4 regions of the Serratia aquatilis genome follow, and region 2 is predicted to be linked to each of the others. Evidence: predicted binding sites of a transcription regulator. Region 2 holds the regulator's gene; each other region holds the start of a gene.
What was found. The regulator CRP, encoded in region 2, controls carbon source genes, mostly activating them, when cyclic AMP is high. The targets are predictions, from matches to a motif close to ATGTGANNNNNNTCACAT.
Positions count from the first base shown of each region.

Region 1: the regulator CRP is predicted to act here: its motif matches at 2,134-2,151, upstream of adhE (bifunctional acetaldehyde-CoA/alcohol dehydrogenase).
Region 3: the regulator CRP is predicted to act here: its motif matches at 2,394-2,411, upstream of SAQUA_RS00135 (PTS mannitol transporter subunit IICBA).
Region 4: the regulator CRP is predicted to act here: its motif matches at 2,206-2,223, upstream of SAQUA_RS09380 (sugar transporter).

Region 1 covers NZ_CP173186.1:2,453,478-2,457,123, reverse strand. Annotated here, with positions in the region: gene oppA (oligopeptide ABC transporter substrate-binding protein OppA) at 1-39, opposite strand, end outside; partial or broken gene SAQUA_RS11035 (oligopeptide ABC transporter substrate-binding protein OppA) at 182-421, opposite strand; gene SAQUA_RS11030 (YchE family NAAT transporter) at 1,243-1,887, opposite strand; gene adhE (bifunctional acetaldehyde-CoA/alcohol dehydrogenase) at 2,412-3,646, shown strand, end outside.
Region 2 covers NZ_CP173186.1:4,999,612-5,003,257, reverse strand. Annotated here, with positions in the region: gene SAQUA_RS22825 (YccS/YhfK family putative transporter) at 1-1,303, opposite strand, end outside; gene crp (cAMP-activated global transcriptional regulator CRP) at 1,360-1,992, opposite strand; gene SAQUA_RS22815 (OsmC family protein) at 2,374-2,781, shown strand; gene SAQUA_RS22810 (LysR substrate-binding domain-containing protein) at 2,784-3,646, opposite strand, start outside.
Region 3 covers NZ_CP173186.1:30,211-33,856, forward strand. Annotated here, with positions in the region: gene glyS (glycine--tRNA ligase subunit beta) at 1-877, shown strand, start outside; gene SAQUA_RS00130 (DUF3053 domain-containing protein) at 1,294-2,013, shown strand; gene SAQUA_RS00135 (PTS mannitol transporter subunit IICBA) at 2,543-3,646, shown strand, end outside.
Region 4 covers NZ_CP173186.1:2,108,478-2,112,123, forward strand. Annotated here, with positions in the region: partial or broken gene SAQUA_RS09360 (arsenate reductase) at 212-376, opposite strand; partial or broken gene SAQUA_RS09365 (ArsB/NhaD family transporter) at 370-555, opposite strand; tRNA gene SAQUA_RS09370 (tRNA-Asn) at 785-860, opposite strand; gene SAQUA_RS09375 (hypothetical protein) at 1,503-1,946, shown strand; gene SAQUA_RS09380 (sugar transporter) at 2,281-3,468, shown strand.

The sequences.
Region 1 (3,646 bases), 2.5 Mb from region 2:
GCCTACTGCCAATAGTGATTTCTTTGTGATGTTGATCATGTATTAACTCCAGTTTTTATTATCACAGCCCCAACGAGGGATCTGCGTTGCCCGTTAATCGGGTAATGTTGCGGGCAGGCGCCGTGGAAAAAACGGCATTGCCCTTCCTTGCATTACCGGCGCCTGCTGGCGCCGGTAAATTGTCGCGAGCCAGCGTCAGTTCGACAACCGTACTTACACGCGCATCAGTAAATGGCGCACGCTGGGTATTAATTTCATAGTAGAAGGTACACAGATAAGAATTGATGTGCAGTGGCTCGGGGATCTTGCGCTTCATTTTGGCATACAGATTGGGCGGAATAGCACCATTGGTAATATCGATTTCGCCACTGCGATAACGGTTTAAATCGCTGACTTCAGAAGACGTTGGCAGGAACGTCGCCAATTCAGTCCTCTGCTGTGTCGCCAGTTGCGTTCCAACAGGAACCTCTGCCGCACGAGTGTTTTTAACGACAACTCCCCCCAATACGGCGGCAAACATAAGCACCTGCGGCGTGTAAGTCATTGTTTGCTGCATAGTTCAGGTTCCTTTCACCAATAGGAGTTGTTGCAATAATGGTGGAATATTTATACCAATGCCGAATAAATAAACGCTGAAAAAGACCTTCCTGAATTACGAGTCAGAAAAAAGACTAATTCCTGACTGAGCTGCCCGTAAATTAGCAGAAGTAAAAAGCCGTAGCCGATAAATTTTACGGAAATGTTAAGCATTTCACTTTTGTATCCCCGAGCATCACCACTCCCATGTTTAAATTTTTGCGAAAAAACACGCCAACAAAATGATTTAAAAAGATTTTAAAGGACTTAAAAAACAAAAGCCCTACCTAACTCTGACTCACTGCCAAACATCGCCAGAAAGAAACATTCAGTTAACAATCTGCATAGTTCAAAGAATAAACACCTACTAATGCTTCGTTACTCACTAATAACATCTGTAAGAATTTGATACAACCCCTACAGAATGAGGTGAATAAATTTGCAGCATTTGTTGGGTGCTCAAGGAAAAAACCGTAGGGAAAACGTGGTGAAAGTATCAAAAATAGCCGATAGAGACATTACTAAGCTGTAGAGGGATTTTTATACAGTTTAACGCTAAATATAAGGTAGCGGATGGGATATGTTCACTATTAAAGCGCTATCGGTAATAATTTAATAATTAAAAATATTTAGCCGCGAATGTTCTTATCCACGGCTTAGCTGCGGTTATAACAGGCCAGGGAATATAGCTTTAATTCCGGTTACAATAAACTCAATCCCTAACGCCATCAGTAACAACCCCATGATACGTGTGACAACGTTGATGCCGGTTTGGCCCAGTAAGCGTACCAATAAGGGAGCCGCGCGGAACAATAACCAGCAACAAAAGGCAAACACAGCAATAGCCAGGGTAAAACCTAACAGGTTTTGCCAGCTGTGATAGCGTGAACTCCAAACAATGGTTGAACTGATTGCGCCAGGGCCAGCCATCAATGGTAATGCCAAGGGTACAACCCCGATGCTTTCACGGATCGCACTCTCTGATTTTTCCTGCTTGTTCTGTTTGTCCTCCCCCAATTTGCCGCTGATCATCGACATGGCAATACTGACCACCAGAATTCCACCAGCAATACGGAACGAATCGATGGAGATGCCGAAGACACGCAGTATAACTTCTCCCAAGAACAGTGAGGTCCACAGGATAATAGCCACCGACAGGTTAGCCGTCAGGTTGGTTTTGTTACGCCCAGCCTCAGCCTGATAGCTGGTCATGCTGATAAATACCGGTAGAATTCCTACCGGATTTACCAGCGCAAACAAGCCAACAAAAAACTTGATATAGACGGAAAGATCCAACATCGATTGGCCCACAAAAAACTCCGCATTTAATAGCTGTAAAAGAGAGGCTGCTGATGCGCGCTAATGTAATAGAATTGCGCCGGGTAATCCATCCACCCATAGCATTTTTCCCCTACCCACAGCATTGTTACAAAATAATACTCTTTTGTTAATGTAACGTATAAACATTGCTGTTTTATGTGTGAAAGCACGAAAGCTAGTCATATTATTGAGAATGATTCTCAAAAACCCAAGCTGAAAGGTGTCAGCATGCATTTTTTATGATTTAAATCACATAATATCCACTCAGAAATAGTTAAGCTCTCAGTCGTCGCTAGAAGAGATAAGAATGTTAAAGATTAAGTAGCGGTGATTTCGTTCTACCTTTTGCCTACGATAGCTTCGGCAGTTGGTAAAGCTCTTTAAGTAAATCAGCAGTATGAGTTGCTAAATGTGGGGAACCACTGTTTTTAACAGACACCACCCTCCCCCCTGTCTATACTAGTTGCTCGAACGGCTTATTCACTGAAAGAGTTTAACATTATCAGGAGAGCATTATGGCTGTAACGAATGTCGCTGAATTGAACGAGCTGGTAGCGCGTGTCAAAAAAGCCCAGCGCGAGTATGCCAACTTCTCGCAAGAGCAAGTAGATAAAATTTTCCGCGCCGCCGCCCTCGCCGCTGCCGATGCACGTATTCCCCTGGCCAAGATGGCCGTTGAAGAATCAGGTATGGGGATCGTTGAAGATAAAGTCATCAAAAACCACTTCGCATCCGAATATATCTATAACGCTTATAAAGATGAGAAAACCTGCGGTATTCTCTCTGAAGACCAGACCTTCGGTACCATTACCATCGCTGAACCGATTGGCCTGATTTGTGGCATCGTTCCTACCACTAACCCAACTTCTACCGCTATTTTCAAAGCTCTTATCAGCTTGAAAACACGTAACGGTATCATTTTCTCCCCGCACCCGCGTGCCAAAAATGCCACCAATAAAGCGGCTGACATTGTTCTTCAGGCTGCTATCGCTGCAGGTGCACCAAAAGACATCGTGGGTTGGATCGATCAACCGACGGTTGATTTGTCAAATCAGTTAATGCACCACCCAGACATCAACCTGATCCTGGCGACCGGTGGTCCTGGTATGGTTAAGGCTGCGTACAGTTCTGGTAAGCCTGCAATTGGCGTAGGTGCCGGTAACACCCCAGTCGTTGTGGATGAAACCGCAGACATCAAGCGTGTTGTGGCTTCGATTCTGATGTCAAAAACCTTCGACAGTGGCGTAATTTGTGCTTCTGAGCAGTCGGTTATTGTTGTTGACTCAATTTATGATGCCGTTCGCGAGCGTTTCGCTTCCCACGGTGGCTATATGCTGCAGGGTAAAGAGCTGAAAGCCGTTCAAGACATCATTTTGAAAAATGGCGGCCTGAATGCAGCCATCGTTGGTCAGTCTGCGCCAAAAATCGCTGAAATGGCCGGTATCAAAGTGCCAGCCAATACCAAGATCCTGATCGGTGAAGTGAAACTGGTTGATGAATCAGAGCCATTTGCACACGAAAAACTGTCCCCTACCCTGGCTATGTACCGTGCAAAAAACTTTGAAGATGCCGTCAGCAAAGCAGAGAAACTGGTCGCCATGGGCGGTATCGGTCACACCTCTTGCCTGTACACCGACCAAGATAACCAGACTGAACGTGTCGAGTATTTCGGCGACAAAATGAAAACCGCACGTATCCTGATTAACACCCCTGCATCTCAGGGTGGTATCGGTGACCTGTACAACTTTAA
Region 2 (3,646 bases):
TCTCCGGCAGTTGTAACTGTAACAACCCTGCTGCAATCACTAACCCGGCCACCGTGCCAAGCGCACGGTGTTGGATCCTCACCCGCGTGGCGTTGTAGCCGTTCTGGCTGACCAGCATGATGGTCAGTAAGATCCAATAGGGTTTTGGCAGATTGAAAATCATCCCCAGGCTGCTGCCGACGGCGAGTATCACCCCCAGCCGGGTCGCATTTCGCAAGGCGTTGGATTTGGGTGAAAGATAACTCACCACCGCAGGCCAGAACGGTAACCGCGACTGATTGACCATCAGGTCACGGCGATAAAGTGGGCGCTGAGTGCGCAGCAGGCGTGCGATGCGGCTGAAGTGGTAATAGCAGAATTGCCCGACCGGCTTATCAGCATGTTGTGTGGCGACTTTTTCCAATGCAGCCAGCTCGTTCTTCATACCAAAGCGTTTGGAACGTCGATGATAAAGAATGTCGCCAGCCACTTCGCGCAGGCGCGCTGCGATAACTTGCGCATTGCGGCGGATAATCGCTTCGGCCTGACTTTGCTCAACCAGTTTTTGTACCTCTTCCGGCTGGTGCAGGCTGACGGTAATGTGTTCCTGCAGATCGAGCGCGACCTGGAATCTGCGCTGCAAACGCTTTTGCTCGACATTACTGGCATGGGGCAGGAAGTTGAGTTGCTGGTATAACAGGCTGATCAGATCCATCACCTGTTGTTGGCGTTTCAATAAAGGCGGTAGAGCGGTTTCCGGATCGGTGTGCTGAGTCAGCAGTGAGTATTTGGCTTCTAGATAGTCGGCCAACTGGATATAGAGTTGGCTGAGGGATTCACGCATCGGCTGCTCTTTCCACAGCTTGAACCAGAACCAGGTGAACAACCCGTACCACGCCGTGCCTACGATATACAGCAAGGGGGTATGCCATATGGGTACACTGCCCGCCATACTGAGTGAGAAGATGGCGGCGACAAGGGCGGCGGGCAACAGACGCGCGTGCAGTGGGCTGATTTCACCGCTGACACCGAGTAACAATGCCATTCCCAGCATCAGTAAAGGCAACGGAATATGCCACAGCAGCGCCTGCTGCAGCAAAATACTGCTGAGGGCGAACAACGAACCACCAACGATCAGACGTTTGAAGAAGCGTTTGTGGGGGGTATCTAGCCCAGCAATATTGCAACAGGCGGGAACCAGCGAGAACAGTAACCCTAACTGCAGGTTGCTAATCAGCAATCCAAAAACCACGGGTAGGCAAAGCACCAGTGTTTGTCGCAGTGCGTAATTGACTTCAGGGTGGTAGATCAGGCGACGCCACATGGTTTGCTATTCAGCAGCTAAAGACACGGCGCCTTGTAGCGCCGTGTTTTCAAGGATTAACGTGTACCGTATACGACAATAGTTTTGCCGTGAGCGGAAATCAGGTTTTGGTCTTCGAGCATTTTCAGAATACGACCGACGGTTTCACGCGAGCAACCGACGATTTGGCCAATTTCCTGGCGGGTAATTTTGATCTGCATACCATCAGGGTGGGTCATGGCATCAGGTTGTTTTGCCAGATTCAGCAAGGTCTGTGCGATGCGGCCAGTAACGTCAAGGAAGGCGAGGTTACCCACTTTCTCTGAAGTGACTTGTAGACGGTTTGCCATCTGTGCGGACAGGCGCATCAGAATATCCGGGTTCACCTGGATCAGTTGGCGGAATTTCTTGTAGGAAATTTCAGCCACTTCACAGGCTGTTTTTGCTCTCACCCAGGCGCTTCGCTCCTGGCCTTCTTCAAATAATCCGAGCTCGCCGATGAAATCCCCCTGGTTAAGGTAGGACAGGATCATCTCTTTGCCTTCTTCATCCTTAATCAGCACCGCGACGGAACCTTTTACGATGTAGTAAAGCGTTTCGGCTTTTTCACCTTGGTGAATCAGCGTACTCTTCGATGGATATTTGTGGATATGGCAATGAGACAGGAACCATTCAAGAGTCGGGTCTGTTTGCGGTTTGCCGAGAACCATTCGCTGTTATCCTCTGTTGTAATCGCTGCCTTGTATCACAGGGGTCAGAGTTCCCTGTAAAACGTGCTTCTAGCCTGGTTTATTATTAGTGGCTATCAACAGGTTTTGAGGCGTGTTATAGAAATACGCTTATGTTCTAGCATATTGACTTGCGTGGAGTGCTGCAAGCTACATTCTGTTAACATGCCAATATAGGGGCCTTTCCTTGGACATTTCCCTGAAATCGGTGACCTGGAAAGAGTTATTGCGGCTTTGTTTGTAGCACAGAGTGAGGCGAGTGTCTTGTGTTGTCTCGCTTCAGCATGATTAGCATCAGGTTCCGTTGCCAGTTTCTATGCGAAAGCGTACTTTGTTTTTCAGAAATAAACCGGAGAGTACAAAATGCAGGCAAGAGTCAAGTGGGTAGAAGGGCTGACATTTATGGGTGAGTCCGCTTCTGGTCACCAGGTATTGATGGATGGTAACGCGGGGGAGAAAGCGCCAAGTCCGATGGAAATGGTACTGATGTCTGTGGGTGGCTGCAGTGCTATCGATGTGGTGTCAATTTTGCAAAAAGGGCGTAACGATATCGTTGATTGTGAAGTAAAACTGACATCAGAACGCCGAGAAGAAGCCCCTCGCCTGTTTACCCATATCAACCTGCACTTTATTGTCGCGGGTAAAGGGCTGACCGATAAGATCGTGGAACGAGCGGTAAACCTTTCCGCAGAGAAATATTGCTCCGTTGCGCTGATGCTGAATAAAGCCGCCAGCGTCACCCATAGCTTTGAAATCCGCGAGATTGCCTGAGCCTACCAACGGTAACGCTGGCAGTATGTGCGCAATAAATCAAGAAAGCGCCGCGCCGTGATGGTTAGCGGCGATTTTTGCGAGTACAGCACGCAATACTGTGCCTGCGGCAGACAGTCGATAGGCAATGCCACCAGCTTATGCTGCAAATAAAGCGGCGTCGCCATCGCTCGTGCCACGATAGTCAGATAGCCAGCCTCCAGTACCATACTCAGTCCATATGCTACCGAATCAGAACGGATGGGCGTGTGGGGCAGCTGCTGGTAGAAGGTGCCGAGCACCGACTGTAGCTGCTGGTAATACCCCATGTCGGTTTCCGGTAATACCAGTTTTGCCTCGCGGAGCTCGTCCAGTGATTTCGCCTGTGCCAGCGGGTGCCCTTGGCGGGCAATAATACAGAAAGGGGCGTTGAACAGCGGCTCGCGCACCAAATCTTCTAAAGGTAGTTCCGGACTAACGGTGCCGACGGCAAAATCCAGGCGCCCCTCACGTAATGCTGGTAGTAGGGTCGACATCTGGGCTTCACGGATCAGCAGATTGGCCTGTGGAAATGGCTGTTTGAACTCTTCTACCAACTCAGGGAGTACCGTTAGAGCCAGTAAAGAAGAACATCCCACCGCAACGCTGCCCTGCGAATGCTGGTTCAACTGCTGGATCTCATCGGTGGCACGCTGTAGTTCTTCCAGAATCAGCTGCATTCGCAGAGCGAACGCCCGGCCCGTTTCGGTCAGCGTCATCCCCTGGCTACTACGAATGATCAACTGGGTTTCCAGCACTTGTTCCAATTCGCGAATAGTGCGGCTTACCGCTGGCTGGGACTGCCCCAGGGCACGCGCCGCGCCGCGAATGCTGCCGCTACGGATCA
Region 3 (3,646 bases), 450 kb from region 2:
GACCAATATGGTGTTCGAGTTCACCGACACCCAGGGCGTGATGGGCATGCACTACGCACGCCACGATGGTGAATCTGAGGATGTGGCCGTTGCGTTGAACGAGCAGTATCAGCCGCGCTTTGCCGGTGATGCACTGCCGCAATCGCTGGTAGCCTGTTCACTGGCGATAGCCGACAAAATGGATACGCTGGCCGGGATATTCGGCATTGGGCAACATCCGAAAGGCGATAAAGATCCGTTTGCTCTGCGCCGCGCCGCGCTGGGCGTGCTGCGTATTCTTGTTGAGAAAAACCTGCCGTTGGATTTGCAAACGCTAACCGAAGAGGCTGTGCGCCTTTACGGCAGCAAGCTGACCAATAGCAACGCAGTGGATGACGTGGTTGATTTTATGTTGGGGCGCTTCCGTGCCTGGTATCAGGAGGAAGGCCATGCGGTGGATACTATCCAGGCCGTATTGGCACGTCGTCCAACCAGACCGGCAGACTTCGATGCACGGGTAAAAGCGGTCACTCACTTCCGCACGCTGGAAGAAGCGGCGGCGCTGGCAGCGGCCAACAAACGTGTTTCCAACATCCTGGCCAAGTCCAACGATACGCTGCTGGAACAGGTTCGTGCCTCGGTATTGAAAGAGCCAGCCGAGTTGAAGTTGGCGACACACCTGGTGGTGTTGCGCGATAAGCTGCAGCCGTTGTTTGCCGAAGGCCGCTATCAGGAAGCTCTGGTTGAGCTGGCTGCACTGCGTGAAACCGTTGATGCGTTCTTTGATAGCGTGATGGTGATGGCAGAGGATGATGCGCTGCGTGTTAACCGTCTGACGTTGTTGAGTAAGCTGCGTGAGCTGTTCCTGCAGGTAGCGGATATTTCCGTTTTGCAGTGAGGGTTAAGTCGTAAAGAGAAGCGCCTGCGGGCGCTTCAGACTGCTGACAAACCCCGTTATTAGGGAGAGCGTGCCGATGGGGTCGTAACGGCGTAAGCCGTCGGAGCGCCCCTCGGTGCGCTAGGCCCGGGTATCTCGAGTCAGAAGGCGACTTTGTCATCAACCTCAAGCGCCTGCGGGCGCTTTTTCATATCTGATAGTATCCAGAGCCCGGTTAGGAAATACTCAGCTATCCTGAGGTTGAATGTGAAATCGCGTATCGCATCGCATTCAGTTGATCTATCCTAGGCTGTGCCCCTTAACTGTCCGCCAGTGGCGCTTACGAACAGTTAAGGGGCACAGCCTAATGGCCGCATGGAGTGCAGCAAAAGGCATGGAGCCTGAAAAAAAGCATTTTTATAACAGGAGTTTGTCACATGGCGTTTGAGATCCAGAGCAGAGGTTTCGCGCGTTGGTTGGCGCCGGTATTAGCATTATTGATGGTGATGCAACTGACCGCCTGCGGCGATAAAGAGCCAGAACAACGCAAGGCTTTCATCGATTATTTGCAAAATACGGTGATGCGCAGTGGTTTAAACATACCGACGTTGAGTGAAGATCAGAAACAGAAATTTGGCACCTATGCCAGTGATTACGCCATCCTGGTAGGTTTTTCCCAGCAGTTATCGAAATCCGTAGAGGCTAGCCTGACGCCCGCATTGGATCAGATTAATGAGATCCACACCGCGCGGGATTACATGGGTAAACGTGATGCCTTGCAACAATCGATAGAGGGATTGAACCTGCTGGGCCAGCAGATCCAGTCGGCGAAGTCACAGGCGGATAATGCGCGTGCGGCGTTGAAACAGCCAGATGACCTGAAAGCGGTGTACAACCAGGTTTATGACAAGATTGTCACCTCCCCGGCTAATGCGCTGATGCCAGCGATCCCAACCACCGCGGGTTTTGTTCAGGAATTGGTGCAGGTAGGGGATTTCCTCAAGGCTCAGGGTAATCAGGTGAGTTTCAATAACGGCGGTGTGCAGTTCCGTACCCAACAACAAGCGGTGCAGTACAACGCCATGATGTCCAGTCTGGTGGCTAAACAACAGAACCTGCTGAACGCACAGAAGACCGTGCAGGCGGTAATGCAGTAACGGCAACACCTTGTAAAGGTATGTGGGGGCTCCCGCATACCTTATCCCGCTTTCTTGTCGCACTTCTTCCCCGTATATCTTGTACTACACTTCAATAAATCATCATTTCTCTTAATGTAGTTTTCTTTCATTTACACCATGGTTAATTGCTGGTGGAGCAGTTACTCACAGGGAAGACTTCATTTCAGACCACCCATCGTTATCTGGAATTAAAATAAATTGTGATTTAAGTCACAATTCAAAAACAAAAAAGTAAGGGGTATATGTGATTTTAATCACGTTTTTAACCCGTTATTAAGGCGTTTTCCCATTTTGTGTTTTTTTTACACTGACAATTTGTGATCTAGATCACCAAAAACACCTGGTTGTGGGGTGGTAATGTGTGATGTTGATCACAATAATTCCGTGAGGTTCGCGTAGTAAAAGGAGCGTGGTAGAGTCCATTTCGCAAACAGCACAACACGGCTGCAACGTTACAACAATTATCGCGCGCTCTTATTGTCAGCGCGTAACAATAGGGGTGTGTTTTATGTTTTCACCAGATATCAAGGTTAAAGTTCAAAACTTTGGCCGCTTCCTGAGTAATATGGTGATGCCCAATATTGGCGCATTCATCGCCTGGGGTATTATTACAGCATTATTCATTCCAACCGGCTGGCTGCCAAATGAGACGCTAGCCAAGCTGGTAGGTCCAATGATCACCTACCTGCTGCCACTGCTGATTGGTTACACCGGCGGTAAGTTGGTTGGTGGCGAGCGTGGTGGTGTTGTTGGTGCCATTACCACCATGGGTGTGATCGTTGGTGCTGATATGCCAATGTTCCTTGGCGCCATGATTGCTGGTCCATTGGGTGGCTGGGCAATCAAACACTTCGACCGCTGGGTTGATGGCAAGATCAAGAGCGGCTTCGAGATGTTGGTTAACAACTTCTCCGCCGGTATCATCGGTATGTTGCTGGCAATCCTTGCCTTCATGGGTATTGGCCCGTTGGTAGAGGTGTTGTCCAAGTTCTTGGCGGCTGGCGTGAATATCATGGTGGCCAACAACCTGCTGCCACTGACGTCGATCTTCGTTGAACCCGCGAAAATTCTGTTCCTGAACAACGCAATCAATCATGGTATCTTCTCGCCGCTGGGTATCCAGCAAGCTACCGAAACGGGTAAATCGATCTTCTTCCTGATCGAAGCTAACCCAGGCCCAGGTTTGGGCGTGCTGATGGCCTATATGTTCTTTGGCCGCGGCAGTGCCAAGCAGTCTGCAGGCGGTGCAGCGATCATCCACTTCCTGGGGGGGATCCATGAGATTTACTTCCCATACGTGCTGATGAATCCTCGTCTGATTCTGGCGGTAATTCTGGGTGGTATGACCGGTGTATTCACTCTGACCTTGCTGAATGGCGGTCTGGTTTCACCTGCTTCTCCAGGTTCTATCCTGGCGGTATTGGCGATGACACCAAAAGGTGCCTACTTCGCTAACATTGCGGCCGTCTTCGCTGCCTTCCTGGTTTCCTTCCTGGTTTCTGCTCTGTTGCTGAAAACCTCGAAAGTGAAAGAGGAAGACGATCTTGAAGAAGCGACTCGCCGTATGCAGGGCATGAAAGCTCAGTCCAAAGGTGGCAAAGCGGTTAATGCA
Region 4 (3,646 bases), 2.5 Mb from region 2:
ACGCGCTTAAGCGAGGTTCTGGTTTTCAAATCGGGAACTGCCTCTGATTGCTGAGGTTGAAAAGAAATACGGCCACCGGATCGCTGTTGTTCCTCAACAGTCGGCAGACCCTGTCGGGTTGGTCCAGCTACAAAGGTTAGCTGACAGCGAATAACATATTCAGCGATACAAGGCATGCCATTACAACGCGTGCCTTCAACGAATTATCTTTCTATTTCTCTACACGTTTGCCTTGCGCATCCACCACGCGTTCACCGTCTTCCTTGGCGAAGGCGCCGCGTTGTGCCTCGGACAAAATATCCAGTATCACTTCAGAGGGTCGGCACAGTTTGGTTCCCAGTGGCGTGAGCACTATCGGGCGGCTGATCAGTTTAGGTCGCGGATGGCCTCTTTCGGTGTTTTCAGCAGGGACAGATCGTAAACTGCCGGAATGTCTTTGCGGAAAAACAGATGCAGCATCACCAGCGTGGCGGCAATCGCGGCCAAGTTAACCGACACCATCAGCGCTGCATATTCAGTGAATCCGAGGTTGGAGAAATCCGCCAAGACAATATCTTTGCAGGTATTATTTTATAAAGTAATAGTTGCTCACGAGCCACTTTATGAGATTAACAGAGGTGTATACCCAAGATACATAATCTTGCCGATTCGAGTCCTTTTGAGGCCCCCAAAAATGCTGGATTTCAATATACGAGTATGGAACAGAGTGTAGCTAGGTTTGAGAAAAGAGGATTTTACTTTGAGACACCATGGACAACAATGGCTGTCCATGGCATTGAATTTTTGGCTCCTCTGACTGGACTCGAACCAGTGACATACGGATTAACAGTCCGCCGTTCTACCGACTGAACTACAGAGGAATCGTGTGAACGGGGCGAATAATAGCGGGGTACCATGAGTTTGTCAAAGCACTAAAGTAGGGAAAAAGTGCGTTTGCTGTCAGATTGAGCATGTTGACTCGTTTTTCTACACTTATCCTCAATCAGACACCTGAAAAATTGTTTTTTACCTCTGCTGCTTGGATAGAGGCGGCTGGGTAGGTAGCGGTAAGGCTGAGCGACATGTATCCACATCACTTTAAGTGGCAGGTTGGCGACAGCGGTAATACTGAAGACGTTTTGAACTACTCCATTAGCGAAGAAGTCAGTTGTTAGGTGCTCTTCGTAAAGCTGAACGGAGAATCAATAGATTGGCCACTGTGTTGTCGCTTGCCAGCAACTCGAATTATTTAGGGTGCAACTGTGATAGGTATCTGGTTTTTCATTTTAATTTAAAGTGATGTCAATTGTAAAAAACCTTACTAATCAGCTAAATAACTTTAGCTCAATCATCCTTCAGGTATTTTTTGAGCTTTTCTATGCTACTCTGAAAGCCGTCTTAAAATGCTTGGACTATTCGGGGGCTAAGCCTTGTCAACACGGTGTTTATTCCTCTATGCTACGCCAAGTCGTTTTTACAGTAGTAAATCTTACTGTTCTTTAGTTTCCCGGAGTTTCTTAGTGATGAATAAAGCAATCGCAATAGCGGCATTGTGTGTGTTGCTGGCAGGGTGCCAGAATGCAAATGATAGTGCTAAAACCAAGCCAGCTCCGGCGGCCACAAAAAACCAGGCTGTTGTTCAGCCGGTTCCGGCAGCAACGCCAAACCCAGTTATTGCGCAGCCAGCTCAGCCGATGATTTCGGCCGATACTGATGCTGTCATGGTTACGTGCATGAGAGAGTTGAATGCCCTACAACAGGTAAATAGCAAGTTGTATCAAAGCCGCAGTACTGAATTGAACAATATTTTAGCCGAGGCCAAACTTTATATGCGTGTTCGTGACAACGTCAGTCCGGATATTCACCAAATAATGGATGCGGCTTATCAATTCCGTATTACTAAAACCTGCAACCTTATCCGCACCGATCTGACGCGTGCGCTGGTTGAGCGTGTTGTTGCTTCATAACTTGCAATAACGCATTTCTCAGTCGTTCCGGGAAAATAGTAATCCGCGCAAGTGCCCTCCTCTGAGGGCATTTTTCTTTCTTGCCCATATACCCTTCATACTTCAAGTTGCTTGGGTGTTGGCTACGCTTACTCACCCCAGTCACATAGTTATCTATGCTCCTGGGGCCTCGTAAGCTTGCCGCCTACAAGCAACTCGAATTTTTTAGGGTATAGCAAATCCGACTAGCAGCGTTGCTGAGAAATTACACGAAAAATAAATGTGATCTGTGTCGAGTTTTTTCCGCGTGTTGGATAACATATCGCCATTACCTTTCGTACTGGAATATCCCTTGATGGAAGAAATCAGCACTTCCCGTTCTGTTGCCTGGATGCGTGTGGCCACGCTTGCCATTTCGGCGTTTATTTTTAATACCACCGAGTTTATCCCGATTGGACTATTAAGTGATATTGCCCAAAGCTTTGAGATGCAAACAGAGCAGGTGGGGCTGATCATTACTATTTACGCCTGGATCGTCGCTGTGGCGTCGTTAATCTGCATGTTGCTTACCAGCAAGATTGAGCGGCGTAAGTTGCTGATCGGGGTATTCGTTCTATTTATCGCCAGCCATGTACTCACTGCTGTTGCGTGGAACTTTACTACGTTGGTGATTTCGCGCGTGGGAGTGGCGTTAGCGCACTCAGTATTCTGGTCGATCACGGCATCACTGGCTATTCGCCTCGCCCCGCCGGGCAAGCGTGCGCAGGCATTGAGCATGTTGGCTGGGGGAACCGCACTGGCAATGGTGCTTGGCTTACCTTTAGGCAGAATAGTAGGGCAACTGCTCGGTTGGCGCATGACATTCATTGGTATCGCCGTTTGCGCCAGCTTTGCGTTGGTGATGCTGTGGCGATTGCTGCCCGAACTGAAAAGTGAACATTCAGGCTCGTTGTCCAGCGTCCCTTTACTGTTCAAACGCCCAACATTGGTCAGATTGTATATGTTGACCATCATTGTCGTGACGGCCCATTTTACCGCATACAGTTATATTGAACCCTTTATCCAGAATATAGTGGGCCTTTCCGGCAACTTTACCACTATGATGCTGCTGCTGTTTGGTGCCGCTGGGATTATCGGTAGCCTGCTGTTCAGTCGCTACAGCGAACGCTTTCCTTCGGGTTTCTTTATTGGTGCGCTAGCTCTGTTGGCGACCAGTCTACTATTGCTGCTGCCAGCATCCGTTAATGAAGCTACCTTGACGCTGCTTTGCGTGGTTTGGGGAATGGCGATTATGGCATTCGGCCTGGCTATGCAGGCTAAAGTACTTAGTTTGGCATCAGATGCTACGGACGTTGGCATGGCGATTTTTTCCGGATTGTATAACTTGGGAATAGGGGGCGGTGCATTGCTAGGGAACCTGGTCAGTCTGCATTTTGGAATGTCAAATATCGGCTTTGTTGGCGCACCACTCGTCCTGATTGCCCTTAGTTGGAGTGTGCTGAGTGTTTGCCGTGGTGAACGGCGTCTGCAGCATCAAATCTGATACAACAATGGGAGCAAGGCAGCTCCCATTAGCCAGTACTCAAAACACCTCATATTCTGTACAGATGTTTTTCAGCCGAATCTTCCGAATAAAACACCACTCTTTTCTTGATATACCCAAGTTACTTCAAGTTGCATGTAGGCGGCCACAGAGCGACAAATCTGCCGGGAGCAGATTT